Regions from separate parts of the Ruminococcus sp. RTP21484sp1_RTP21277st1_D2_RTP21277_210401 genome, predicted to be linked through region 1. Evidence: riboswitches for the same ligand, from Rfam matches in the RefSeq annotation. Region 1 holds a riboswitch; the other holds the start of a gene.
What was found. A riboswitch is a leader RNA that binds a small molecule or an ion and turns the genes downstream of it on or off. The one in region 1 is predicted to bind thiamine pyrophosphate.
Positions count from the first base shown of each region.

Region 2: it holds a riboswitch for thiamine pyrophosphate, as region 1 does, so the genes downstream of both, AB5706_RS06085 (thiamine-binding protein) here and thiD (bifunctional hydroxymethylpyrimidine kinase/phosphomethylpyrimidine kinase) in region 1, are expected to answer to the same signal.

Region 1 is NZ_JBCOMJ010000014.1:96,090-111,146, forward strand. It holds gene AB5706_RS11015 (ABC transporter permease) at 1-740, shown strand, start outside; gene AB5706_RS11020 (ABC transporter permease) at 743-1,666, shown strand; gene AB5706_RS11025 (ABC transporter ATP-binding protein) at 1,675-2,673, shown strand; gene AB5706_RS11030 (ABC transporter ATP-binding protein) at 2,663-3,640, shown strand; gene AB5706_RS11035 (DeoR/GlpR family DNA-binding transcription regulator) at 3,800-4,561, shown strand; gene AB5706_RS11040 (copper homeostasis protein CutC) at 4,700-5,446, shown strand; gene AB5706_RS11045 (transglutaminase domain-containing protein) at 5,780-8,407, shown strand; gene AB5706_RS11050 (M28 family metallopeptidase) at 8,592-9,854, shown strand; gene AB5706_RS11055 (alpha-L-fucosidase) at 9,879-11,201, shown strand; gene cytX (putative hydroxymethylpyrimidine transporter CytX) at 11,436-12,611, opposite strand; gene thiD (bifunctional hydroxymethylpyrimidine kinase/phosphomethylpyrimidine kinase) at 12,613-13,455, opposite strand; TPP riboswitch at 13,658-13,763, opposite strand; gene AB5706_RS11070 (alpha-glucosidase) at 13,875-15,057, opposite strand, start outside.
Region 2 is NZ_JBCOMJ010000006.1:29,801-44,857, reverse strand. It holds gene AB5706_RS06095 (AAA family ATPase) at 315-1,799, shown strand; gene AB5706_RS06090 (NUDIX hydrolase) at 1,892-2,398, shown strand; TPP riboswitch at 2,603-2,709, shown strand; gene AB5706_RS06085 (thiamine-binding protein) at 2,855-3,151, shown strand; gene AB5706_RS06080 (ABC transporter permease) at 3,120-3,902, shown strand; gene AB5706_RS06075 (ABC transporter substrate-binding protein) at 3,895-4,902, shown strand; gene AB5706_RS06070 (ABC transporter ATP-binding protein) at 5,017-5,769, shown strand; gene AB5706_RS06065 (Na+/H+ antiporter NhaC family protein) at 5,947-7,272, shown strand; gene AB5706_RS06060 (alcohol dehydrogenase) at 7,310-8,344, shown strand; gene AB5706_RS06055 (MFS transporter) at 8,433-9,785, shown strand; gene AB5706_RS06050 (alpha/beta hydrolase) at 9,938-10,936, shown strand; gene AB5706_RS06045 (helix-turn-helix transcriptional regulator) at 11,205-11,342, shown strand; gene AB5706_RS06040 (response regulator transcription factor) at 11,551-12,243, shown strand; gene AB5706_RS06035 (sensor histidine kinase) at 12,240-13,271, shown strand; gene AB5706_RS06030 (hypothetical protein) at 13,299-13,715, shown strand; gene AB5706_RS06025 (hypothetical protein) at 13,898-14,158, shown strand; gene AB5706_RS06020 (ABC transporter ATP-binding protein) at 14,164-14,829, shown strand; gene AB5706_RS06015 (ABC transporter permease) at 14,844-15,057, shown strand, end outside.

The sequences.
Region 1 (15,057 bases):
AATATATTAAGAACATGCTGAAAGGAGACCTGGGCACCTCCTTTACTTATGTAAATCAGGACGTTTCCAAGGTTATCACAGGTCGTCTCGGACCCTCTGCTCTGATTGGTATCCAGGCAGTACTGATCGGACTTGCAATCGGATTAATTTTAGGAATCCTGGCTGCCTGGAAGCACAATAGCGGAATTGATTACTTTACTATGATATTGGCAGTGCTTGGAGTTTCGGTGCCGAACTTTGTCGCCGCAGCCCTTCTTCAGTATTACATAGGTCTGAAATGGGGCGTTCTCCCGGTTGGATTCTGGACTGGCTGGAATTGTTCCGTATTGCCGTCCATTGCGCTTTCGTTCAGTGCAACAGCTATGGTTGCCCGTTTTATGCGTACCGAAATGCTGGATGTACTGGATCAGGATTACATCGTAACGGCAAGAGCCAAGGGGCTGAGCCAGATGAAGGTTCTTATGCGCCATGCAGTCCGCAACTCCATCCTTCCGGTTGTAACTATTTTAGGACCAATCGTAGTAAACCTTATGACAGGATCTCTTGCTGTAGAGAACATTTTCAGTATTCCTGGTATCGGAAGCCTTTTCGTAGACTGTATCAAGGCAAATGACTATCCGGTGATCATGGGTATTACTATTTTCTATGCCGCATTCTATATGCTGGTTGTATTGCTTGTTGACCTGGCTTATTCTCTTATTGATCCGAGAATTCGTCTTGCCAAAGGAAAGGAGAGCTGATCGTGGACAAATCAAAAATTGACCGCAGCATGTATCAGAAAGCGAAAGTAGAAGCCTCTGAAAAAGAGCACATCGCAGCTCCTGCTTCCACTATGCTGGCTGACGCATGGATCCGTCTGAAAAAAAACAAGGCAGCAGTTGTAGCATTATTTATTTTGATCGGAATTATCCTGCTTGCCATTTTTGCACCGATCTTCAGTAAATATTCATTTAGAGACACTGATTATAACAATGTATATGGACTTCCAAGCGCAGCACACATTTTTGGTGCTGACCAGTTTGGACGTGACCTGTGGGTACGTACCTGGATGGGAACCAGAATTTCCCTTATGATCGCACTGGTAGCTGCAATCCTTGATCTGGTTGTAGGTGTTCTTTACGGTGCTGTTTCCGCTCTTTTCGGTGGAAAGGTAGATGCTGTTATGCAGCGTATCATTGAGGTACTGGTTGGAATCCCAAGCCTTATCATTGTAATCCTTTTCCTAATGGCATTCCCGGCTGGTGTAGGAACTATTATCGCTGCACTTTCCATTACCGGATGGGTAAACATGGCCAGACTGGTTCGTGCCGAGATCCTGAAACTGAAGAATCAGGAATTCGTACTTGCTTCCCAGGTTCTTGGAACCAGCAAATTCAATATTATTATGAAGGATCTGATCCCGAACACAGTCAGCGTTATCGTAATCAACGTGATGTTCACAATCCCAAGTGCTATCTTTACCGAGGCATTCTTAAGCTTCATTGGTATTGGTCTGGCAGAGCCGCAGGCTTCCCTTGGTGTATTGATCAACGGTGGTTATCAGGTACTGCGAATGTATCCACATGTACTGATTTTCCCGGCAATTGTTATCGTACTGATTATGGTATGCTTCAGTATTCTGGGCGACGGACTTCGTGATGCCCTTGATCCGCAGATGAGAAAGTAGGTACAGCTATGGGAAAAATATTAGAAGTTAAGAATCTTACAGTCCACATCAAGACGCACAAGGGCATTGTCCAGGCTGTGCGCGGCGTGGATTTTTACCTGAATGAGCAGGAGACACTTGCGGTAGTAGGAGAGTCCGGTTCCGGAAAATCCATTACCATGAAAGGTGTTATGGGAATCCTCCCAAAGAACGGAAAAGTAGTAGATGGAAGCGTAATGTTCCAGGGAAATGATCTGACCAAATATTCAGAGCGTCAGATGCAGCAGGTGCGCGGAAGCGAGATCGCCATGATCTTCCAGGATCCCATGACTTCCCTGAACCCGACCATGAAGGTTGGAAAACAGATCGAGGAAATGCTGAAGGAGCACCGCAAGGAGATGAGTAAAGCCGACCGTAAGGCAAGAGCCATTGAGCTTCTTTCCCTGGTTGGAATCTCCAATCCGGAGGCACGTTACGACCAGTATCCACACCAGTTGTCCGGTGGTATGAGACAGCGAGTTGTCATCGCCATTGCACTGGCCTGTGATCCAAAGGTGCTGATCGCAGATGAGCCGACCACAGCTCTTGATGTAACGATCCAGGCACAGATCCTGGATCTGATGCGAGATCTTCAGAAAAAGATCAAAACATCCATTATCATCATTACCCATAACCTTGGTGTTGTGGCAAATATTGCAGACCGTGTTGCTGTTATGTACGGCGGAAAATTAGTTGAGACAGGAGATGTGGAAGATATTTTCCACAACCCATGTCACGAATATACAAAAGGCCTTCTTCGTTCTATTCCAAAAGCACACGAAAAAGGCGGTGAGCTTCAGGCAATTCCAGGAACTCCTCCGGATCTTATGGAGCCTCCGGTTGGATGTCCTTTTGCGGCAAGATGTAAGGAGACAATGATCGTCTGCCAGAAATACATGCCGGATTATACCGATTGCGGCAAGAATCACAAGTCAGCATGCTGGATGCTTGACGAGATGGCACAGGAGGTAAACTCTGATGAAAAATGATGAAAAGCAGGTACTTCTTGATGTCAAGAACCTGAAGAAATACTTTAATGTTGGAAATAAAAAGATCCTGAAAGCAGTTGATGACATTTCCCTTCAGATTTATAAAGGAGAGACTCTTGGTCTGGTTGGAGAGTCTGGATGTGGTAAATCTACCTTCGGAAGAACTGTTATCCATCTGTATGATCCTACCGATGGTACGGTAACCTTCGATGGAACGAAAATTGACAAGAATCTGGATACAAAGCAGAGACATGAGCTTTGCAGAAGAATGCAGATGATTTTCCAGGATCCATATGCATCCCTGAACCCGCGAAGAAAAATTCTGGATATTGTAGCAGAGGGAATTGATGCTCACGGTCTTGCTTCCAATAAAAAAGAACGTGATGCCAAGGTAATTGAGCTTCTGGAAACCGTTGGTCTTCAGGCAGAGCATGCAGATCGTTTCCCTCATGAGTTTTCCGGTGGACAGCGCCAGCGTGTTGGTATTGCACGTGCACTTGCAGTAAATCCGGATTTTATTGTATGCGATGAGCCAATTTCTGCTCTGGACGTTTCCATCCAGGCACAGGTTATCAACCTTCTGGAGCAGCTTCAGAGAGAGCGAGGGCTGACTTACCTGTTTATTGCACACGACCTTTCCATGGTGAAGCATATCAGTGACCGTATTGGTGTTATGTACCTGGGATCTCTTGTTGAGCTTGCTGACAGTGAGGAGCTTTTCGAGAACCCAATGCATCCTTATACCAAGGCTCTTCTTTCTGCAATCCCGATCCCGGATCCGGATATTGAGAAGAACCGTCAGAGAATCATGCTGGAGGGTACACTTCCGAACCCCATTGATCTTGGCGAGGAGTGTAAGTTCTGCAGCCGTTGTCCTGTTTGCAAGGATAGCTGCCATAAGAGCCAGCCGAAGCTTGTTGAGGTAAAACCGGGACATTTTGTTGCCTGCAGCCAGTGCGCAGAGTGATATTTTACAGGCAGATTTGGTATCCATTCAAAAGAATGGAAAGCGAAAAGCCTGTCTGTAATATGAAATGTATAGCACTATATAAGTTATGTTAACTGCTTGAAATAGCAGGAGATGGACTTTAGATAAATAAGGCAGCAGAAAACAGGAGGAAGAAGGATGTTTATTGAAGAACGGCAGATAGCCATCGAGAAAGTCCTTCGGGAAGAGGGGAAAGTCCGGACCAGGGAACTGAGCGAAATGTTCCAGGTCACAGAGGACTGCATCCGTAAAGATCTGAAAACTCTTGAGAATGCCGGCAAATTAAAAAGAACTTACGGTGGTGCGATTCTTTCCCAGGATTACCCGCTGGAAAGAGATGTTATCGACAGAAGAAATTATCATGTGGACAGGAAGATGGTGATCGCGGCCAAGGCTATGACGCTGATCAAGGAGCGGGAAGCGATTTTTCTTGATATATCCACAACCAATATTGAGCTTGCCAAGCTTCTTGCGAAATCGAAAATGCAGCTTACCGTAGTGAGCAACATGATCGATATTTTACAGCTGCTTGCGCAGAATCCCAAGATTACAGCCATTGGAACCGGCGGGATCATGTATCCTACGGTAAATGGATTCCTTGGTTCCGCGGCAATCCAGGTGATCCGGCAGTACAGCTTTGACCGGGCATTTATGGGAAGCTGCGGAATTGATATGATGGATCACACCGTCACGACTCTTGGAGTGGAGGACGGATTGACCAAGAAGGCTGCAATTGAAAGCAGCCGTCATAAATATGCCGTGATGGAGCGGGAGAAATTTTATTTTAATGAATCTTATAAATTTACACAGCTTGATGAACTGGACGGAATCATCACAGATGAATTCCCAGATCAGTCGGTGCAGGATATGCTGGATTCCCTTGGTGTAACGCTCTATTAAGAAACGGCAGCTCGGGAATGCAGCAACAAAGTGACAAGACCGGCGGGCATGGGAATAATTTGTGAAATTATCAGAATGCAAAGTATTGCAATAGCTGCAATGTGATAGTATCAGGCTGGGTGAAAGGAAAAAGAGGATATGAGCAAATTTACTTTGGAGGTTTGTGCAGATTCTGTGGAATCTGTACTTGCCGCTGAGAAAGGCGGAGCAGACAGGATCGAGCTTTGCGGAAATGTGGTGATTGGAGGAACAACTCCATCAGAGAGTCTTTTCCGCGAGATCCGCAGGTATAGTGATATTAAGATCCATGCACTGATTCGTCCAAGATTTGGGGATTTTTGTTATACTGAATATGAATTTGATATTATTCGTTCAGAAGTGAGAAGATTCCGGGAGCTGGGTGCCCAGGGAGTTGTACTCGGTATGCTAAGACCGGATGGATCTCTGGATATGGAGCATCTGGCACTGCTTATGGAGGAAGCGAAGGGGATGTCTGTAACTTTGCACAGGGCTTTTGACGTGTGCAGGGATCCAATGGAGGCCCTGGAGCAGGCCATTTCTCTTGGTTTTAACACCATTCTTACATCTGGACAGAAGAATAACTGTGTGGATGGTTCGCCGCTGCTTGCAGAGCTGGTGGAAAAGAGTGCAGGTCGTATTCACATTATGGCTGGTGCAGGAGTGAATGCAGACGTGATTGCTCCAATCTATGAGAAAACCGGAATCACAGATTATCATATGACGGGCAAGGTTTTGCTGGACAGTGAGATGAAGTACCGCAAAGAGGGTGTGAGTATGGGACTGCCTTCTTTGAGTGAGTATGAGATTTTCCGCACCAGTGAGGCTGAGGTGAAAAAGGCCCGGGAAGTTTTAGCAAGGCTTTAGAGCCTTAGGCGCTCTTTCACAAAATGGGATTGTTTTCGTGAAAGGGCGTTTTTTGCTATTTAATTGGTTGAAAGTTATTTAAGGCGGACGCATTTGGACAATGTGTATTACTCACTCGCCGGCGCAACGCTCCAGCGAACTAATCGCTAACTGCGACTAATGCGTTCGGGAGAGCCCTCACGCATAAGTCTCCGTAAGCGCTGGATTTCGCCTACGCTAAGAGCGCGCCTGAAATGGCTCGCTGGAGTAATACACATTGCCCAAATGCTGTGTGTCGGCTGGAACTTTTCAACACACTAAATAGCAATTTTCTTTAAGTAGGAGGATGAATAGATGTTTCTTCAGAACAGTCAGAGGAAGATTGAAGAAGAATTTTTGAAATTAACAGAGAAGCTTGGGGCGGACAGGGAGCCGCTGAAGACGATTTGTGAGAAAATGGATGGGTGCGGCAGAGACCTGGGGCTGGCGATGAAGTATTTGTATGTGACAGCGCCTTATAGTGATCTTGTGAATTATTCTTTTGAGGAGATTCAGGATTTCGCAAGCCATGGGCTGTTTCTTTATAATACTCTGGAACGTGTGAAAGAGCTGCCGGAGGAGATGTTTTTGAATTATATTCTGGATCACAGGGTGAATGAGGAAGAGGTACTTCCTTGTCGAAGCTTTTTCTGGAATGAGTTGAAGGATAGAATTGAAGGAAAAAATGCGAAAGATGCGGCAATTGAGGTAAATTACTGGTGTGCGGAGGAAGCTACTTATCATAGTGGTGATGACCGTACACTTCCGGCACTTACGGTATATCGAAGAGGTTACGGACGCTGCGGTGAGGAGTCTGTTTTTCTGGTAAATGCACTTCGAAGCGTGGGAATTCCGGCGCGGCAGGTGTATGTGCCAAGGTGGTCCCACTGTGATGACAATCACGCATGGGTGGAACTTTGGTGTGACGGAAAATGGTATTTCACAGGCGCTTGTGAGCCGCTTATGATCCTGAATAAGGGGTGGTTTACCAATGCTTCTTCCAGAGCCATGATGGTGCATTCCCGCCTGTTTGATCTTTTCCAGGCAGAGGGTGAGGATGTGATCGGAAAAGAAGGTGCAGCGGTTATGCTGAACCAGACTGCGCGTTATGCCAGGGTGAAAACAGTTTCTGTAAAAGTGACAGATAAAGAGGGCGCAGCTATAAAGGGCGCTCAGGTGCAGTTTCTGGTATTGAATATGGGAGAGTATTTCCCTATTGCAAAGGCAGAGACAGACGAGAAGGGAATCGTCTCTTTAGTGACTGGATTTGGAAGTGTGAGAGTTCTGGCATTCCAGCCGGGTGTGGAAGGCTTTGCACAGGCAGATCTGGATACCAGAGCGCAGGATGAGATTACCCTTACTTTTACTGGGGCGCCTGTGAAGGCAGAGGACTGGAGAGCCGTAGATGTGATTGCTCCGGTTGACACCCCGGTGAATCCGGATATGCCTACTCCGGAGCAGAAAGCTGAGGGAACCAGACGTCTGAACGAGGCGAACAAGATCCGCAAAGAAAAGAAAGAGAACTGGGTGAACCCGGAACTGACCGCTTTTCTTGCAGGAGAAGACGAGAAAGAACTTCGCCAGGCAATGGTGGATGTACTTTCGGAGAAAGACCACACAGACTGTGTTTGCAATGTATTGGAAGAGCATTTGGAATATGGCAAGCAGTATGCAAAAGAATTTAAAACGAAGTCTGGTACTGGGAAATGTGGCGAAAAAGAAATGAATGGCGCAGATCGCTTCACTCAAGGCGCTGAGAGTGCTAATGCAGAGTGCAGTAACTATAAATCTGAAAAATCTGCGGCATATACAAGAGCTACAGGTGCAGAGTCCGGCTATAATCTTTATATCAATTACGTATTAAATCCCCGTGTGGAGGACGAGCTTCTTCGTCCATACCGAAAAGGCATTCTCTCCTTTTTCACAGAAGAGCAGAAAGCCGCTTTCCGCACAAATCCGGCAGAAATCTGGAATTATATCCAGGTGCACATCACTGCCTACCCGGATAACGAGCGCGAGACCGTAATGGAAACTCCATACGAATGTCTGGTATCTGGAATTGGTACCGAGCGTTCCAAGAAGGTACTTTTTGTGGCAATCGCCCGTACACTGGGAATTCCGGCAAGATTGAATCCAGATAATAAGGTAATGGAATATTGGGTAAAAGACCAGTTTGTGTCCGTTTTGAAACAGCAGAAGGGTGGCGCAGTTCTCACACTGAAAAAAGAGGCTGATTCTGTATGGAACTACTATCAGAACTGGACAATGGGACGTCTGGTTGGAAATGAATTTGTTTCCCTGAATCTTACAGGCAGAAGCTGGAAGGGGGATACTCTGGAGCTTGCATTGATTCCAGGAATCTACCGGATTATCACCACCAACCGTCTTCCTAACGGAAATCAGTTTGCATGGGAGAAAACATTTACGATAAAAGAAGGCGGACAGAGAGAAGAAACCTTGCGTCTCCGCGAAGCTCAGCTTGGCGATATGCTGGAGCGTATTTCCCTTCCGGAGTTTGAGGTAAAAGATTCTGCCGGAAACACAGTAACCTGCGCTGAGTTAACCAAAGGCGGCAAGAAAATTCTCATGTGGCTGGAAGAGAGCCGGGAGCCTACGGAACATATTTTGAACGAAATGCTGGAACATGCAGAAAAATTCCACGAATTTGAAAATTCCATCTCTTTCATGATTCGTACTCCGGAAGCCAAGCAGGATCCTCTTCTGGCAAAAGTGCTGAAGATGTTCCCGAATGTTTCCATCTATTACGATTCCTTTGAAGAAAACATTGAACTTCTGGGAAGAAGAATGTACGTTGATCCAGACAAGCTTCCGCTAATTCTGGTAACTAATGGCGAGTCTGTAGGGATTTATGCAACCAGCGGCTATAATGTTGGAACTGGCGATATGTTGATCCGTATTATGGAAGAAGTGCCGGAAGTATAAATTGCATTTAAAAGAAGATATAGTAGTTTTTGAAGTATATAGTAGAATTTCTAAGAAATATAGAGATGGTTTTCTTTGTGCTCTAGAGGTGCGCAGCAAAGCATAATAAGGAAAATTGCAAGGCCTCTGAATGTAGCGCATTAAATAGGAGTAAATCGGAAGCCATCTCTAAATGGAGTAAATTATGAATAAATACACAGAAATTCACCCAAATGGACAACGCGCGTATCAGTTTGTAGCTGACACGGCATACGTCCGTGAATCCGGCACTAAGGGGGAGCACAAAGCAGCTGAATACATTTTGAAGGAAGCGGAGCAGGCAGCAGCCCAGACGGGAAAGTCTGTCTACATTCAGACACCCCGCATGGAATTTTTCCAGTGTCCGGATTTTCAGCAGAAAAAGGCAGAGCTGGTAATCTGCCAGCCTTATAAGAAGGCTTATCCGGTGCGTGCCTACCTGAATGGCGCCTGCACCCTGGAAGAGGGCATCACAGCACCATTTCTCTTCGTGGGAAAAGGAGATGACATCAGTCTTTCCCAGGCAAAAGGGGCAGTTGTGCTGGTCTGCGATCCTATTCGTGAAGATACGATAAATAAAATAAAAGCAGCAGGTGCACTTGGCTTTGTAACCGTATGCGGCACGCCGCTGGATCAGGGGGAAGACCGGATTCCAACCCAGTACCGCCGCAAGGCAGGTGATCTTCCAGGCGCATCTGTCCATTACCTGGATGCAGTGGAAATCGTGGAAAAACAGGCATCTCAGTGCTGCCTGAACATTCAGCAGAGCGAGATTTCCCGCAATTCCGCCAATGTGGCAGTACGCATTCTGGGAACTGATTTTCCAGAAGAAATCGTTACGGTAACGGCTCATTATGATTCTGTTCCGGAAGGCCCTGGTGCATATGACAATATGTCCGGCGGAGCCATGGTGATGGAAGCTTTTCATCATTTCGCAGAGCACAGACCAGCCAGAACTATGGAGTTCATCTGGTTTGGCTCCGAGGAAAAAGGGTTGGTTGGAAGCCAGAATTATGTGAAATCCCATGAAGGAGAAATGAGCAGCCATGTGTTTAATCTGAATGTAGACCTGGCAGGGCAGCTCCTGGGAGGAAACGTTCTGGGAGTAACTGCAGATCCGACTGTCTGTGCAGAACTGAAAAACCTCATGGAAGAAAATCAGCTGGGTGTTACCATCAAAAATCAGGTCTGGGCCAGCGATTCCAATACTTTCGCATGGAAAGGTGTGCCAGCGCTTACCTTAAACCGTGACGGCTTTGGCATGCATACAAGACACGATACAGTAGAATATATATCTCCTCGCGCACTGGAAGAAGGGGCGAAAACTCTCTGCACAGCAGCTGCATGGGTGGCAAACGAGCCAGAACTTTCCTTTGAACGGGAAATTCCAGAGGATATGAAGAGAGAACTGGAAAAGTATTTTGCCTAATGTTACAGGAAAGGACATTATAAAATGAACAAAGTAATCGAAGAAAGAACAAAACGTACCGAATGGTACCGTGACGCCCGTTTCGGCATGTTTATTCACTGGGGACTTTATGCAATCCCTGCCAGAGGAGAATGGGTGCGCAGCATGGAGCAGATTCCACATGAGGACTACTGCCATCTCACAGAAGAGTTCACAGCTGAGAATTACAACCCAAGAGAGTGGGCGCGTCTTGCGAAAAAGGCGGGCATGAAATATGCTGTGCTCACAGCCAAACACCACGACGGCTTCTGCCTTTTTGACACCAAACTTACTGACTACAATTCCATGAACGCAGCCTGCCACAAAGACCTGGTAAAAGAGTTCCTGGAGGCATTCCGTGCAGAAGGAATCAAAGTAGGTCTGTATTTTTCTATTATAGACTGGCGCCACCCGGATTTCCCACACTATGGGGATATGCACCATCCAATGCGCAACCATCCGGAATGCTCCAATGAAAACCGCGATTTCGACCGCTATCTGGAATTTATGTTTGGGCAGATCAAAGAGCTTCTTACCAATTATGGTAAGCTGGATCTGATGTGGTTCGACTTCTCCTACGGCGATATGAAGTGCGACAAATGGAAAGCCCAGGAGCTGATTTCCATGGTGCGTTCCATCCAGCCCTGGCTGATCATTGATAACCGTCTGGAGGGCAGTGCTGAGGATTCCGGTTCTATCCTTACTGCAAATCCTACCGAATATTCCGGTGATTTCGCATCTCCGGAGCAGATGATCCCACCAGCAGGAATCCGCAATGAGCTTGGTAATCCGGTACCATGGGAAGCCTGCCTGACCCTGAATAACAATTGGGGCTATTCCTCCAGTGACCGTCATTATAAATCAGCTGAAATGGTCATCCACATGCTGGTTGAGTGTGTCAGCAAGGGCGGCAACCTGCTCCTGAATGTGGGGCCTGATGCAAAAGGCCGTATTCCGAAGGAGTCTGTGAAGATTCTGGAAGAAGTAGGAGAGTGGATGGACGAGAACTCCAAGAGCATCTACGGCTGTGGCTATGCTGAAATCGATAAACCGGAATGGGGCCGTTACACCCGCAACGGAAATAAGATCTACGCCCACGTTATGGAGCCCCAGGCAGGAGCAATCCCTCTCACCGGAATCCACGGCAAGATCAAAAAACTCCGCCGTCTTTCCGACAATTCCGAGGTAAAGCTTACGGATTACTGGAACCTGAAGGAATACTCCCAGAATCAGTTCTTCTTCCTCAACGCTGACACCTGCGACAGCTACCCGCTTCCGGATGATCGGGATACGGTTGTGGAAGTAACGCTGGAAGAAACTGAAGAATAAACAGATATAAGCAGATATAAAAAGAAATAAACAGAAATAAACAGAAATAAACAGAAAGGGACTGCCGGGAAATGGCAGCCCCTTTTTGGATTTATAAGAAAGCCCATCTCTGGCACTTTCCTGAACCGAGTAGTGTTTATACGAAAGCTAGAGCGTGTTTGAAAAATCATTCCTGCAAATTGCGAAGCACATCTTGCAGAAAGCCTTTTATCCAATACACTCTAAAGTGAAAGTCTATTTTTTACTCTTTAAAACATTTCGCACGATCATACAAATGAGAATGGTAACCACCATATCTGGCAGTGTATTTCCCACAGGAATATCAATTCTCATTAAAATTCGGTACAGCACAAATCCGATCACCCAGATTACCGCATTTGTTATGTCAACCGCTTCGCCCAGGCTGTCAGCACGCTTCAGAAGGAAGAAATCGGCAATCTGAATGGCAATCATCGGTGCAAATACAGAACCGATGAGATACAGGAAATCGGTAATGTTGTCCATTGGATATACAATTGCAGCAATTGTTCCGATGATGGTTACGGCAATTGCGGCATATTTTCCATTAATTTTGGAAAATACAGATTCAGATGAAATTCCGGCGGAGTAAGCATCCAGGAATGTGGTGGTAACAGTGGAAAATACAATGATCAGAAGACCTGCAATTCCCAGTCCGGCTTTCACCATAATCTGAGCAATGTCGGATTCACCGGTATAAATCGCTGCACCCATACCGATTACATACATCCAGCAGCTTACAAGACCGTAAACAATAGAGCTTACAGCAGTTGCTTTCACTGGCTCCTTCGCCTCACGGGTATAATCACTGATCAGCGGCAGCCAGGACAGTGGCATTGCAACAGAAAGCTCAACCGCAGCACCAAAGGACATGGCTTCCTCGCCAATGGCAAGTGCAGTCCCGCCATCAAAGAAGATGAGCTTGCAGAGTACCAGTGTGAGGATAAAAAGTGCTGCCATAGCGATGGTGTTGATTTTTCCAAGGTTTGTGATGCCGATAAAAATCCACAGTACGATCAGTGCACCGATTACCAGACACCATACCCAGCTTCCGGTATGTAACACACCGTTTGCGGCCAGAGCTCCGTCGTAGATCATAATGGCAGTCCAGCCAACCAGCTGAAGTACGTTCAGGAAGGAGAAGAAAATCCCGCCTTTTTCCCCAAAGCTCATTTTTACGGTTTCCATTGCACTGCGGCGTGTTTTTCCGCCGATCACTCCGGCGAGGAAAAGCATGGTACAGCCAATAATATGTCCGATGATAATGGCAAGAAGACCTTTTCCAAAGCCAAGTGAGGCAAAATAGGTTCCGGTGAGGATTTCCGCCAGGGAAACACCAGCGCCAAACCAGATCAGGCCGTTTTCAAAAATGGAAGTACGTTTTTCAGTCATGTTATTTTGCCTCCTTATCAGCGGCTTCTGCCGTAATCTCGTCATGTGACAGTGTGAATTCATTTTTTATTGCAAATCCGTGATCCATAGGACCACTGCCTTTTCCAAGATCCAGCATAGCAGCAAGTGCTCCGGAAATATATTTCTTTGCCCTCTCCACGGAAGTATCCAGGTCAAATCCCTTTGCCAGATTAGAAGCAATGGCACTGGATAACGTACATCCTGTTCCGTGAGTGTTTGGATTGTTGATCCGCTTTCCCTGGAACCATTTGTAATTGCCTTCGCGCCACAGAAGGTCATTGGCGTCATTCAGCTGATGACCACCCTTGCAAAGCACTGCACAGCTGTATTTCTCCCCGATGGCAGCAGCGGCTTTGATCATATCCTCGGCAGTTTCTATTTTCATTCCGGACAGAACCTCTGCCTCCGGAATATTCGGTGTCAGGACTGTGGCCATTGGAAGAAGCTGACTTTTAAGGGCTTCAATGGCTTCATCATTGATCAGCTTGGCTCCGCTTGTAGCGACCATAACCGGGTCTACTACAATGTTCTTTGCTTCATACTGGCGAAGTTTTTTCGCAATGGTTTCAATCAATGCGCTGGAAGATACCATTCCAATCTTCACTGCATCCGGATAAATATCTGTAAAAATATTATCCAGCTGGTCGGCCAGAAATTCTGGCGTTGCTTCCATAATACCTGTTACACCGGTAGTATTCTGTGCGGTAAGTGCGGTAATCGCACTCATGGCATATACTCCATTGCTGATCATTGTCTTGATATCAGCCTGGATACCGGCGCCTCCGCTGGAGTCACTTCCAGCGATTGTTAATGCTGTTCTCATAATTTTCTTCCTTTCTCTTGGCCTTGTTTGAAGCAGTTTCCACGAGTTATGAGTTATAACGTGAAAAAATCTTTTTACAAACCGGCACTGTTGTTATGTATGCATTAATTTTATATAGCGTCCGAAAGTGGTGCCCCCAGCCGAACGCTGCATTGCTGCCATATGAAAAAAGAGACACCCCAATGAGGTGTCTCCGAAAAAAATCAAACCCATGATGACTTCCTACGGCGGCATTATCCGCATCAGGTAAAAGGGTCGAAATTCACAATTTCCTCTCAGCCTGTGTACAAGCTCCCCTGTTCTTTTGTTATTATAGTAATAATGGGAAAAATTGTCAATAAGGTGTTGGAATACAATAAATACCAAGCGCACAAAAACACCTCGCGGAACGTTATCAGTGAACAGTGACCGAAAATCGTTTACGCTAACTCCACAACCAGCACCTGATATCCATGCAGCTTAACTGAATTTCCATCCAGAACCATATCCGGGTAGTTATTGATCAGCACCTTTTTGCATTCTGATGGAAGTGTAATTTCCTGCTCATCCCACTGATAATTGCCAACCACAAGTAAAGTTTTATCTCCTTTACGGTAGTATGCCATTAAATTATGCCGGTCTTCCATAAATGGCTCCAGAGCACCATACACAACGGTTTCTTTATATTCCGGATCCTTGCGAAGAGCGATCAGTTTCTTATAGAAATTAAGTACGGAATTTGGATCAATCGTCTCTTTTTCCACATTAATTGCGGTATAATTGGAATTTACTCGAAGCCACGGTGTACCAGCTGTAAATCCGGCATTTTCCTCACCAGTCCACTGCATGGGGGTACGGGCATTGTCGCGGCTGCGGCGGGCAACAGCTTTCAAAGCTGCTTCCGGGGTAAGTCCGGCGTCAAGTGCAACTTTATATTCATCCAGAGTTGAAATATCATCTACCTCGTCAATAGATTTGAACGGGATATTTTCCATGCCAAGCTCCTGTCCCTGATAAATAAAGGGAAGTCCACGAAGCATGAAATTCAATGCCGCCAGCATTTTTTTGCTTGTATCACAGCAATCACCTTCTGGAATATAGTGACTGACACCGCGAGGCTCGTCATGATTCTCGATAATATTGGAAACGAATCCGAAATCCCCCATTTTGGCCTGTGTCTCAAAACAGCAGCGCTTGTAGTCGTCAGGTGTGATTTCTTTGCAATCGTACCAGCCTTTCTCAGAACCTCCGAAAATGGTTTCGTTAAAGTCGAACATAGAAGAAAAATAACCATTGTTTCCAATAAAATCCGGGAGCTCTTCGTCTTTTGCGTTGAAAACCTCACCTACGGAAAAAGCATCGTGAGGCTTGAAGGTGCGGTCACGCATTTCTCCAAGAAATTCTCCGATTCCGGAAGCTTCCTCCAGCATTTTATTAATGCTGCAGAGTCCGTCCTCACGATCAGGCTCATAATCATGCATAGGAAGAGCTTTTTTGATATTAATGATAGCATCAATGCGGAAACCGCCAAGACCCTTGTCCAGCCACCAGTTAATATTTTTATATACTTCCTCACGGAGCTCTGGATTTTCCCAGTTCAGGTCAGGCTGCTTTTTATGAAAA
Region 2 (15,057 bases), on a different contig from region 1:
TGGTGTCTGCGCACTAAAAATCAGAAATATATATCAAATGTTAAGTGAAAATCAAATTGTTGAAAAGTAGTCCGTATAATAGAATACACGAATTTCTCCATTTTGGCAAGAGATTTTTTGTAAAAAACTAAGAAATGCCAAGATATATAAAAAATAAGATAGTTACTGGTCACAAAGTGAACAATAATACAAGACAATGCTGAATTATGAAACAGGCCAACTCATTCTGGACATTAGAGAAAAATGTTGTTATAGTAGGTAAGAGAAATTAGAGAAATATATCCCTTTAAATACACAGGAAAGAGGAAAAAGCTATGCCAGTATTTGATTTCAGCGGTGCTTCTGCAAGCAAAGCGGAGGCAAAGTGTACTTACACAACATTTCACAGCAGCCATACGAAGCCTTCACCGGAGCAGCCGATCATGGTGCTTGACAATAAAGAGAGACAGTGGAAACATCATTCATGCGGTGTGTTTACCAATCCGGTAAACCGTACTGCTTTTGATTTTAAGGAAGAAGACGGTAACCATACAGCAGATGTGGTGAAAATTGATTCCAGATTTACCAGTCTTTTGAAATGGCTGGGAGACAGCAGGATCAATGTACGTTTGTCTGGTACTAACAGGGAGGACGGATATGCGGTATACCGCATTCGCGAAACTGCTTTTGGCGGCGGCACAAAGCTTTCTGCAGAGGATGGCTTTCTGCAGTTTATGATTGAGAGACTTCTGGAGAGTAATGCACCTGCTGAGGCAGAAGAGGATGAGGAACAGGAGGAAAACGGTGATGAGATGAAGCTTACCAGCATTCAGAGTATTACCGATTTTATGACCTGCGCAGGCAAAACACTGCCGGATAATATCAGACTCTGGACCAGAAGAAATCTGGCAGTGGCAAGATCCAGTGAAGTTTCTCAGGAAGAGCGCCATCATGCACAGAGGGCTCTTTCTATTATGTTGAATATCCAGTGGAAGAACAATTATTTTGAAGCAATCGATCCTGTTGAGGCAAGGAGAATCCTGGATGAAGAGCTTTATGGAATGGAGCGTGTGAAACAACGTATTATTGAGACGATTATCCAGATCAACCGTACACATACCCTTCCGGCCTACGGACTTCTTCTGATCGGACCTGCCGGTACTGGCAAATCCCAGATAGCCTATGCAGTTGCAAGAATCCTGAAACTTCCGTGGACTACGCTGGACATGAGCTCAATTAACGACTCTAAGCAGCTTACCGGAAGCCCCCGTATTTACGCAAATGCAAAGCCCGGAATTATTATGGAGGCATTTTCCATGGCTGGTGCCTCTAATCTGGTATTTATTATTAACGAGCTTGATAAGGCAAATTCCGGCAAAGGAAATGGAAATCCGGCAGACGTACTTCTTACCCTTCTGGACAATCTTGGATTTACAGATAACTATATGGAGTGTATGATCCCAACTGGCGGTGTTTATCCAATTGCTACTGCAAATGACCGTGACCAGATCAGTGCACCGCTGATGTCCAGATTCGCAGTAATTGATATTCCGGATTATACAGCTGAGGAGAAGAAAGTAATCTTTTCCAGATTCTCTCTTCCGAAAGTTCTTAAGAGAATGCATATGGAAGAGAGTGAGTGCATTATCACAGAGGGGGCGCTGGAGGCAATCATCCAGCGTTATTCCAATACTTCAGGTATTCGTGATCTGGAGCAGGCAGCAGAGCACATTGCGGCAAATGCACTGTATCAGATCGAGGTCAACCATGTAGAGAAGGTAGAGTATACCAGAGAGATGGTGGAGGAACTTCTGAAATAGAAAAGATGAATTATTATATTCGATAACAATATTCGCAAAATAATCATAATATAAAAATATACAAGAGAAACATATAACAGGAGTGATAAAAATTGGAATTCTGGGACATCTATGATATTAACAAGAAACCTACAGGCCGTACCATGAAGCGAAACGACTGGTGCTTAAAAGACGGGGAATACCATCTCACCGTACTTGGAGTAGTGGCAAGACCAGATGGTACGTTTCTCATTACCAAACGTGTGATGACAAAAGCCTGGGCACCAGGCTGGTGGGAAGTTTCCGGCGGTGCAGCACAGGCAGGGGAATCTTCTTATGATGCTGTACTCCGCGAAGTGAAAGAGGAGACAGGCCTTGATGTAAGCGGTGCGCAGGGCGGCTATCTTTTTACTTACAAAAGAGAGAATCCAGGGGAGGGAGACAACTATTTCGTAGATGTTTACCGCTTTGTGATGGATGTGAAAGAAGAAGATCTACACCTTCAGGAAGAAGAGACAGACGGCCACATGTTTGCCACTCTGAATCAGATCAAGGAATTTGCAGCCCAGGGAAAATTCCTGCACTATGACAGTATTCAGGCTGCCTTTGAGAATCTGTAGATTTATTATATATTCTGCAGGAAATAACTGTGATATGCAGGGAGATTTTTTTTACGAATTCTGATGAAATGGGAATATTAATTAGAGCGTGCTGGTCAGACTGCGAGCAGTACAATTCTGTTAAGGGTATGTAAAATATAATTGAGATAAAAATAGTTTCTTGTAATTTGAAGAAAGGTGTATTATAATAAGCAACGAAATCTGAATAAAGACCAGGGGAGTTTCAATTGAGAAGCTGAGAGTAAGGTAGTCCTTAGACCCTTTTAACCTGTTGGATCATGCCAGTGTAGGAAGTGTTTAACGATGTAATTAGGAGCATTTGTCTGGATGGCAGGTGCTCTTTTTTCATACTGACTGACAGAGCCTGTTCAGTTCCGTCACAGTTTCAAGAATGGTTCTTATTCGATTTTTAACGCAAAGTCCCGTTTATGGGACAGAAAATAGGAGGAAAAGAAAATGAACGCAAGTGTAGCAATTCAGGTACTGCCAAATGTACAGGATGAAGAGGAAGTTATCCGCATTGTAGACGAGGTGATCGCCTACATCAGATCCACTGGTCTGAACTATTATGTAGGACCATTTGAGACCACCATTGAAGGTGATTACGACCAGCTGATGGATATTGTAAAAGAGTGTCAGCATGTAGCTGAGCGCGCAGGCTGCAAGGCTATGAGCGTATATGTTAAAATTGCATATAAACCAGAAGGGGATGTACTTACCATTGAAAAGAAAGTTACCAAACATCACCAGTAAGATACCTCCAATTGCAGCCATGGCCGTGATTCTGCTTGGCTGGGAAGTGGTAAGCATTTCGGGAATTGTTCCATCCTACATGCTTCCATCTCCGGTAGCAGTGCTGACAGCCCTGTTTGGCGATCTGCCAACCATACTTTTCCATGCGAAATTCACTTTGCTGGAATCCTTTTACGGACTTCTCATTGGAATCGCGCTGGCATTTGTGTTTGCAACTATGATGGATCGGTTCCGTGTAATGGATCAGGCATTTTATCCGATCATGATCATTACACAGACCATACCGACCATTGCCATTGCGCCAATTCTGGTGCTTTGGATGGGGTTTGGAATGGCACCGAAGATCACTCTGGTTGTGATCACCACTTTTTTCCCAATTACAATCGGACTGCTGGATGGATATAAAAGTGTGGATCCGGATGCCATTCGTCTGATGAAGGCCATGGGAGCCAGCCGGGCACAGATTTTCCGCCATGTGAAATTTCCAGGTGCTTTGCCCCAGTTTTTTTCCGGGCTGAAAATATCTGCTTCCTATGCAGTTGTAGGAGCAGTTGTTTCTGAGTGGCTGGGTGGATTTAACGGACTTGGTGTTTATATGACCCGTGTAAAAAAAGCATATTCTTTTGATAAAATGTTTGCAGTCATTATCTTCATTGTGATCATCAGCCTTTTACTTCTTCTGGCAGTAAATATTGTCAGCCGGATCACAATGCCATGGCTGCAGGTAGAAAAGGAGAAAAATCATGAATAAGAATCTGAAAAAAGTAATCGCACCAGTTGCAGCGGCAGCTATGGTGCTTGCAGTTCCTACAGGTGTATACGCAGAAGATGGTGCACAGGAGAAAATCACATTCTGCCTGGACTGGACACCGAATACCAACCACACCGGACTTTATGTAGCACAGGCAAAAGGCTACTACGAAGAAGCTGGTCTTGATGTGGAAATCGTTCAGCCACCGGAAAATGGGGCAGCCCTTATGTGCGCAGCAGGTCAGGCTCAGTTTGCGATCGAGGCCCAGGATACCATGGCTGCTTCCCTTGCACTTGACGAGCCTCTTGGAATCACAGCAGTTGCAGGAATCATTCAGCACAACACCTCCGGAATCCTTTCCCGAAAAGGTGACGGAATTGATAAACCAGCCGGACTTACCGGAAAAACCTATTCCACATGGGATTCCCCAATCGAGCTTGCTATGCTGGAAAATGTTGTAAACGGCGACGGCGGAGATTTCAGTCAGGTTACCCTGATCCCTAATGATATTACAGATGAGCCTGCAGCACTTGCTGCCAATCAGACGGATGCCATCTGGGTATTCCAGGGCTGGGGCGGAATCAATGCTGACGTAGAAGGTGTAGACTGCGACTATTTTGCATTCTCTGATATCAATCCTGTATTTGACTACTACACACCGGTTATCATTGCAAATAACGACTATCTTGCTGAGAATCCGGATCAGGCGAAAGCATTTATGGAAGCAACTGCAAAGGGATATGAGTTTGCAGCAGAGAATCCGGATGAGGCAGCACAGATCCTCATTGACGGCGATAATACAGGCTCTCTGAAGGATGCTGAAGATCTTGTAAAGAAGAGTCAGGAATTCCTTTCCACAAAATACATTGACGATGCAGAAAGCTGGGGCGTAATTGATGCAGACAGATGGAATGCATTCTACAAATGGCTGTATGAGAACCAGCTTTGCGACAAGGATCTTACTGGAGTCGGATTTTCTAACGAGTATCTTCCACAGTAAGGAATGAAAGAGAAAGAAATTAACGCATAGAGCTATTCTGTCAGGCAAATTTACCCCAATTATTGCGGAAAATGGAACTGGTTATGGAAGTAGCGCTGTGTATAAGGAACGAATATGTCATCAGAACAAAATAAAGTAATTTTACGAGCAGAACATATTTCAAAAACATACGGTGAAAAAAAAGTTTTGGAGGACATTTCCATTCATCTGGAGCAGGGTGAGCTGGTTTCCCTTCTGGGAGTCAGCGGTTCCGGAAAGACCACATTGTTCAATATGCTTTCCGGTATTATCCCGCCTGATGAAGGAAAGGTCTATCTGAAAGATCAGGATGTGACTTCCACACCTGGAAGCATCAGCTACATGCTGCAGAAGGATCTTCTCCTTCCTCACAAGAAAGTGATCGACAATGTAGCACTTCCACTTGTACTGAAAGGCGTGAAGAAAGCAGAAGCCAGGGAAAAGGCCAATCCGCTTTTTGCAGAATTTGGTCTGGAAGGCACCCAGTATCAGTATCCAAGCCAGCTGTCCGGCGGTATGCGACAGCGTGCGGCTTTGCTTCGAACTTATTTAAGTTCCAGCGGAGTTGCCCTTCTGGATGAGCCTTTCAGTGCCTTGGACACGCTGACCAAGGCCAGTGTGCATAAGTGGTATCTGGAGGTTATGCAGCATATTGATCTGTCCACCTTGTTTATCACCCATGATATTGACGAGGCCATTCTTTTGTCCGACAGGATTTACATCCTGAACGGAACTCCTGGAACCATCAAAGATGAGATCGTGATCCAGGAGAGAAAACCAAGGGCAGCGGATTTTGCATTGTCAGAAGAATTTTTGGAATATAAGAGACAGATTATCAGCAAGCTGTAGTTTTTAGGTTGATGAAAATAAAACTTCCCGGCAGGTTTCATACTACCTGAGTTTGAGCGCTCAGAAGCAGAAGCCTGCCGGGACTTTTTATGTAAAATATCCAGTTGACGTGCTATTGTGAAGCCGGCACAAAAATGGTACTATTAGTACTATAACGAAGAAGGAGAAAAATGTAGGATGAGGAAAAATGAAAAAAGAAATGGAAAAGCACTGCTTCCTATAGTAGTGTTTGTTGTTTTGTATCTGGGGCTTGGCATATTATTTGAGTATGGCCTGGATATCGAGATGGGATTTTATAAAATCCCCGTTGTTGTAATATTTCTGGTTGCATTACTTGTTGCCTGTATACAGAACCGCGAGCTTAAATTGAATGATAAGCTGGAAGTTATGGGGATTGGAATCAGTGATCCTAACATTATTACAATGATCATAATTTTTATGCTGTCAGGTATTTTTGTAGGTATAGTCGGAAGAACATCCGCAAACAGTGTTGCATATTTTATTTTGTCACTGGTTCCGCCTCAGTTTGCAGTTGTTGTGCTTTTTGTGGTCAGCTGTTTTGTTTCTCTTGCAATGGGTACCTCTGTAGGAACAATTACACTGATCGTTCCAATTGGAGTTGCAGTAGCAAGGGTATCCGGATTTGCACTGCCGGTTTGTATTGGTTCTGTCATGAGCGGCGCCATGTTTGGAGATAATCTGTCATTTATATCAGACACAACCATTGCCGCATGTAATGGACAAGGCTGTGAAATGAAAGATAAATTTAAGGAAAATTTCTTTATTGCACTGCCGGCTGCCATTGCCAGCATTGTTATTCTGCTGGTTTTGTCTGTGAAAAATTATAATGGTGGATTTATCGAAGAAAAATACGATTTAATACAGACCGTTCCCTATATTCTGGTTCTTATAGGTGGTATCATCGGATTTAATGTATTTTTCGTACTGATTACAGGTATTCTAAGTGGCTCAGTTATTATGATTGCAACAGGAATGATAGCACCAACAGACCTGATCGGAAATATGGGAACTGGTGCTGCAGGGATGTTTGAAACCAGTATGGTTGCGATTCTGGTAGCTGCAATCTGTGCCCTGATCAAGGAGTACGGTGGATTTTCCGCTTTATTATACTGGATAAAGAAAGTGTTTAAAGGAAAAAAAGGCGGACTCTTGGGAATGGGATTGTTGGTTGGGTTAATGGATATTGCAACTGCCAATAATACAGTTGCGATCGTTATGGCGAACCCGATTGCAAAGGAAATGTCAAAGGATTACGGTATCAGCGCCAGAAAAGCGGCTTCTATTTTGGATACATTTTCCTGTATTTTTCAGGGGATTTTACCGTACGGAGCGCAAATGCTGGTTGCTGTTTCTGCTGCAGCCAGTTTAGGAGAAGTGGTCAGTGCATTTGATATACTTCCAATGCTGCTGTATCCTTACATGTTGTTGCTTAGTTCACTTGTTTTTATATCTACTATGAAAGTTACGGATGGCAGACAGTGAATGCTTAAAAATCTTTTTAGAAAGTGATGAGATAAAAATGCAGACATATACATATGTTTCAAAAGGAAAATTTGAATTAATGGAAAAGCCTAAGCCTGTGCTTATAGATGACAGGGATGCTATTGTAAAGGTAACTCTTGCCAGCATCTGTTCAAGTGACCTTCATATCAAACATGGAAGTGTTCCACGTGCGGTTCCGGGGATAACAGTTGGTCATGAGATGGTAGGAATTGTAGAAGAAGTTGGAAGTGGTGTAACAAATGTGAGACCGGGAGACAGAGTAACGGTAAACGTGGAAACTTTTTGTGGGGAATGCTTTTTCTGTAAAAAAGGCTATGTTAATAATTGCACGGATAAAAATGGGGGCTGGGCTCTTGGCTGCCGCATAGACGGAGGTCAGGCAGAGTACGTGCGGGTGCCTTTTGCAGATCAGGGGCTTAACAAAATTCCGGATGAGGTTACTGACAGGCAGGCTTTGCTGGTAGGAGATGTTCTGGCTACAGGCTATTGGGCGGCACATATTTCCCAGATTACAGAAGATGATACGGTGCTGATCATCGGAGCCGGTCCTACCGGAATCTGTACGCTGCTTTGTGTGATGCTGAAGAAACCGAAGCGGATCATTATGTGCGAAAAAGACGAAAAGCGTATTGGCTTTATTAAGGAACATTATCCGCAGGTCCTTACTGTATCACCAGAAGAATGCAAGAAGTTTATGTTGGCTAACAGTGAGCATGGAGGAGCAGATGTGGTTCTTGAGGTTGCAGGAGCGGAAGCTACATTTCGTCTGGCATGGGAATGCGCAAGACCAAATGCAATTGTGACTGTGGTAGCACTTTATGATAAAGCCCAGATACTGCCTCTTCCGGATATGTACGGCAAGAATCTTACATTTAAAACCGGCGGAGTGGATGGCTGTCATTGCGAGGAAACACTGAAGCTGATTGCAGAAGGCAGGCTTGATACAGAGCCTTTGCTCACACATACTTATCCGCTTTGCAGAATTGAGGAAGCGTATGAGCTCTTTGAAAATAAGAGAGATGGAGTGATCAAAGTAGCTGTGGAATGCTAAAATTGTGCAATAGTAATGATTCGTATATTGTGAAGCGGGCACAAAAATGATACTATCATTATATAAAGAAGCAGGAGGTAAGTACGTGATGAAGAAACTTACAACAGCAAAAATATGGCAGTTTGCAGCAGGTCAGTTTGGATGGGCAATGTTGTCCGGAATCATTTCAAACTGGCTTGTGTATTTTTATCAGCCAGATGAAACCGCCATCAGCCAGGGGCAGAACGTATTTATTCCACAGGGACTGGTGGTGCTTGGCATTTTCACTATTATCGGAGGAATCACAGCCTTCGGGAGAATTTTTGATGCTTTTACAGATCCTATGATCGCGTCCTGGTCGGACCGGTGTACAGCCAAAGATGGACGGCGAATTCCATTCCTGAAATGGGCGTCCTTGCCTCTGGCACTTTCCACAGTGCTGGTGTTCTGGTCCCCGATTAATGAGAAAAGCTGGCTCAATGCAGCGTTTTTGCTGGTGATGGTTCTGGCCTATTACCTTTCCATTACAGCTTATTGCACACCGTATAATGCCTTGATTCCGGAGCTGGGACATACTCAGCAGGAGCGGCTTAACATTTCTACGGTGATTTCCTTTACATTCATTGCAGGAACTGCAGTTGCATACCTGGCACCAACTATCTGGGGTGCATTTATCCCGGCATTTGGACGTGTTGGCGCCATCCGTGTCACCTTCACGCTGATGGCAGTGGTGGCATTTATCTGCATGCTGGTACCGGTATTTTGCATTCGGGAAAAGGATTACGTGGACACAGTTCCGGCAAAAGAATCCGCTTTTCGCTCCCTGACTGCTACGTTTAAGAACGGAGAATTTTGTAAATTTGTTGGCTCCGATATTTTTTACTGGATCGCCCTTACCATGTTCCAGACAGGTCTGCCTTTCTTTGTAACCAGCCTTCTGAAGCTGCCGGAGACGATGACAACCCTGTATTTTGTGGGGATGACAGCATTGTCTTTAGTATTTTACATTCCGGTAAATAAGCTTACCCCGAAGCTGGGTAAGAAAAAGATGATCCTATTTGCATTTGCTGTATTCAGTCTGGCTTATTTCTATACAGGATTTATGGGAAAAATGAGCTTTATTCCGGAAACCGTACAGGGACTGATCCTGACGGTGGTGGCAGCGCTGCCGATGGCAATTTTTGGAATTTTGCCCCAGGCGGTTGTGGCAGATATCGCCCGGAGTGATTCCATCACATCCGGAAGCAACAGGGAAGGAATGTTTTATGCGGCAAGAACCTTTGCATTCAAACTGGGCCAGAGTCTTTCCATGCTGATCTTTACTGCTGTTTCTACGATTGGAGCAGGAGAGGGAACTGGTTATAGAATCGCAGCCTTTGGCGCAGCGGTGTTTTGTATGGTGGGCGGAATTATTCTGGTGTTTTATAATGAGAAGAAGATTAATGGGATTATTGGGGGATAGTAATAAAGTATTAAGACTCTCGTAAATTGTAACACATGTCGCAGTACACCTTTTTCAAAGATACTTTTGAATGAGTTGTGTTATCAGGAATGTGTGAATCGTGATGATTGTTTTTTATGATTTTATAAGCTGCTTGTAAGGGGAGTTTTGAAATGAAAATAATACAGGAAAACGAATATTCAGATACTATGAAAAATGAGGTGGAACCTTATTTAAAGGTTCATTGCCAGGATGGGTACATTCCAGGAGCAGAAGACATTTACCATGAGAAAAATGGAATTATAGGAAAAATCCATGTGAAACGTTATCTGGCAGATGATCCAAAAGGGGTGGTTGTAATCAGCCACGGCTTCACAGAAGGTGCGCCAAAATATGAGGAGATGATTTACTATTTTTTACAGGCTGGCTATCACGTATACATGCCAGAACATATGGGACACGGCCAAAGCTACCGCCTGACAGTAGATCCTTCATTGGTACATATTGATATCTGGAAGCGGTATGTAAGGGATTTTTTGAAAGTATGCCACGAAATCAAAAGGGCATACCCGAAGCTGCCCGTGAACCTTTTGGCCCACTCCATGGGCGGTGCAATCGGCGTAATCGCCGCAGCCTGGGAACCCACTCTTTTTCATAAAGTGATATTAAGCTCGCCTATGATCAAACCGCTCACCGGAGGTGTGCCCTGGCCGTTGACCGTACTGATCGCCAATGCAGAATGCCTTTTAGGAAAGGAAGAGTCCTATGTCTTAGGCCAGAAACCCTACGACGGAACCGATACCTTCCAAACCAGCGCTGGCACCTCCGAATCTAAATTTGCAAGGTACAACGACCTGAGAAAAGAAAAACAGTTTCTCCAGACCTGTGCACCATCCTATGGCTGGCTGAAAGCAGCCATAAAAATGAGCTGGTATTTAAGATACCACGGCTGGAAGAAACTCCGGTCTCCTCTGCTCATTTTCCAGGCCGAAAAAGACGATTTCATATCCGTCCGCGCACTTCAGAAATTCGCAGCGAAAATCAGAAAGCGCGGTGTAGCTCCCTGTGAATATGTCTACATGCCCGGAACGAAGCATGAGATATATTGTGGCGGGGATGAGACGATGGAAGTATATTGGGATAAAATAGAAAAGTTTTTGGAAGAAAAATAAGTTTGGCGTTGCCTATAAACGAAAATTAGTCTCCTTAATCAAATATAAAAAATCTGGTTGAGGAGAAAGTTTTGCTTATAAAGTAAATAAAAATGTCAAGCTTATAAAGTAAATAAAAATTGATAAAACAGCGTACTTTTGTTAATTTTTATGAACATAAAAAATCAATAATTATAAGAAAGAAGTTTATCAGCGTAGGAAACTCTACTTTGCGTAGGTACTCAAAAAGTCAAATTTGTTATAGAATCTGCACATGGAGGTAGATATTATGAACCAATATGTTACAGGAACCATAATTAAAGAATTACGTGAAAGAAACAAAATGACACAATTACAGCTTGCTGATAAGCTGGGAGTCACAGACAAAACAATTTCCAAATGGGAAACTGGAGTTTCCCATAGTTAAAGATACCACATCAAATATGATGAACCCACGCTTATACACTACCAGCTATAATAAACCGCAAGGACAGCAATTTGATACTGCTGTCCTTTCTTTTATAAAATTGCAGTACACAGAAAAAAGCTGTAAAATGATAAATATATTTGTCCTTGTAACAATTCTCGGACATTTGCCTGTTATACTATTTGCAAAAAGAAAAGGAAGTGAGGATATGAAGCAGATTTTAATTGTCGAGGACGACAGTTTTTTGAATAAGATGTTGGCCTATAACCTGACCGCAGACGGCTACGGCGTGACTTCTGCCCTAAACGCCAGAACCGCAGCCGAAGCCATACGCCAGCGGGAATTTGACTTAGTGCTGCTGGACATCAACCTGCCGGACGGCAACGGTTTTGAGCTGTGCAAACTGATAAAGCCCCAGCACCCGGACACCATTGTGATTTTCCTGACCGCTAACGATCAGGAGAGCGACCAGATACGGGGCTATGAGGTGGGCGCGGTGGACTACATCACAAAGCCCTTTGTGATCGGGGCCTTGCAGCGAAAAATCAAAGCCATGTTCGCCATGCTGGAACACCACAAACCGGCCAAGGACATTTACGACGACGGGCGGCTGTTTCTGGACTTCTCGGAGCAGACGGCTTCCTTAAACGGCAAGCCCCTGACCCTATCCCCGATGGAGTACAAAATGCTGAACCTGTTCCGTAAAAATCCCCGGCAAGTGCTGACCCGTGGGCAGCTTTTGGAAAAGCTGTGGGATATAGACGAGAAGTTTGTGGACGAACACACCCTGACAACCTCCATCAGCCGGATTCGGAGTAAGATCGAATCCGACGGCGGCGCGCCCTACATCAAAACTGTTTACGGCATGGGCTATCAATGGACGGGAGGCGAGGCAAAATGAAGTTGCAAAACCTCTCGGTAAAGCGGCTGTTTGGCCGGGTAGCAATGGGGCTTGTCCTTTCCATGTCCGGGATCACCATAGCCCTGTTTCTTGTGACAAAACAGACGGCGGTGCTGCTGACGGGCGGGGCGCTGCTGCTGTGCGCCCTTGTGGGGATTTTTGTACTGACGCAGGCGTTTGGAAAGCGGCTGTCGCAGTTTACCGCTGACCTATGCCAGACTTTAGACCACATGATCGCCGGAAATGAAGCGCCCCAGCGGCCAGAGGACAGCGAAACCCAGCTTGCCAGAATTGGACACCGGCTGGCAAGGCTCTATCAGATCATGCAGGAGAACCGCCGCCGGGTGGACGAGGAACGGCAGGAGTTACAGACCCTTGTATCGGATATTTCCCATCAAGTGAAAACGCCGGTAAGCAATCTGAAAATGGCGACGGACACGCTGCTGGAAAAGCCTATGACCAAGGCGGAGCGCACCGACTTTATCCGGGGAATCCGCAGCCAGACGGATAAGCTGGACTTTCTCTTTCAGGCCCTTGTGAAAACTTCCCGGCTGGAAACGGGCGTGATCCAGTTGGATAAGAAACCGGGCCGCCTCTTTGATACCGTGGCACAGGCCATGAGTGGAATTGTGTATGCAGCAGAGAAAAAGGAAATCGTCGTGTCCGTGGACTGCCCGGAGGATTTGACCGTTTTCCATGACAGCAAGTGGACATCCGAAGCCCTTTTTAACCTGCTAGACAATGCGGTGAAGTACACCCCGGCAGGCGGGAAAATCGCTGTGTCGGTGGTGCTGTGGGAAATGTATGTGGAAATCAAAGTAGCCGACACCGGCAAGGGCATTTCCGAAAGCAATCAGGCCGCCATCTTCCGGCGCTTCTATCGTGAGGAAGAAGTACACGAACAGCAGGGCGTGGGCATTGGCCTGTATCTGGCCCGCGAGATCGTAACACGGCAGGGCGGCTATATCAAAGTGGTTTCGGAGCCGGGCAAGGGTTCGGAATTTTCCATTATGTTGCCGACTAAATAAAGCACACTTATAACAGGAGAAAACACCATGAAAAAAATCAATTTTTGCAAAGCAACAACAATCATCTTAATAATCAATGTTATTTTATCTATTGTTTTATTTTTCGTTGTTCCTGATAAAATAGCAATTCAATGGGTAGGTACATCCCCCAGCAATGCAGTAGATTCTTACTATGTATTTTTGGTGCCGGTATTGTCAGTGCTTTTTGCTTTTACGGGAAAACCTATTTTTACAATGTTCCTGTTTAGATTGTGGAATAGAACTAACGAGCATTTAGTGACATACTTAAATTTGTGTCTGCAAGTTGTATTTCTTACTTGTGAAATCTATATCGGATTATATAACCTATGTAATTTTAATGTTGCCATTAGTATAATTCTCATTGTGGAACTTATGATAGATGTGGTGATTGGATTGAAATTATTTCACAATCAATCTATCTAAAAGATTGTGTAGTATGATTCGGCGGACGACCATTTCCGGCTGTCCGCCGTGAATTTTTTTGAAATGTCCGAGCGTTGTAACATTTCACCCCGATTTTCAATGAAATTTTTTGGCCGCTGTAACATTTCGCGGACATTTGGGTTTTACAATACCCTTATCAACAAAAGTGAGGAGGCGACGCAATGGAACTGCCCCCGACATTGATTTTGAATCTGGCGCTGCTGATCGTCCCGCCCGTTGCCCTTGTGCTGGTGTTCCGGCAATGGCTGGCCCGGCACATCCGCCGGACGGTTGCCTTGACTGCTCTCTGTGATGTTCTCCTATTTTGGGATGAACTGTTCTACTATGAGAGCTTCGGCCTGTTCGCTGTGCTGATTCTGGTGCAGTTGGCGGCCACCGGCGCAGCATCGTTCCGCATTTACAACAAACAAAAAAAGGATTGAATTTTATGAGCATTTTACAGACTATCGACCTGAAAAAGTATTACGGCACAGAGCCGAACATCACCCGCGCCCTTGACGGCGTGAACTTCTCCGTAAATGACGGCGAATTTGTGGCCGTTGTGGGAACCTCCGGCAGCGGCAAGTCTACCCTGCTTCACATGATGGGCGGGCTGGACACCCCTACTTCCGGCAATGTGATTGTCCGGGACAAAGAACTGTCGAAGATGAACGACGAACAGCTCACCATCTTTCGCCGCCGCAACATCGGCTTTATCTTCCAGAACTATAACCTTGTTCCCATCCTGAATGTGTATGAGAACATCGTCCTGCCGGTGGAGCTGGACGGGGACACGGTGGATCAGAAGTTTTTGGACGAGATCGTTCACCTGCTGGGGCTGGAAGATAAACTGAAAAATATGCCGAACAATCTTTCCGGCGGACAGCAGCAGCGTGTGGCTATCGCCCGCGCCTTGATTACCAAACCGGCTATCGTGCTGGCCGACGAGCCGACCGGCAACCTTGACAGCAAGACCAGCGCCGAGGTGCTGGGGCTTATCAAGCGCACCAGTGCGGAGTTTCGGCAAACTGTTGTGATGATTACGCACAATGACGACATTGCCCGCCTTGCAGATCGGATTGTCCGCATTGAGGACGGAAAGATTGTGGAATAAGGAGGTGGCAGGCTATGACATGGCCTTTTGAGAATGATACCAGCGCCATTACAAAGAAGCTGGCAAAGAAAAGTTTGCAAAGCGAGAAGCGCCGGAATCTGATGGTGGTGATTGCCGTTGCGCTGGCGGCGTTTCTGATCTGCTTTACAGGAATAGTGTCTACTTCCCTGACACAAATGCAGCGCAATCAGGTTCTCGATACTTATGAGGCGGTCTGGCGAGGTGTAG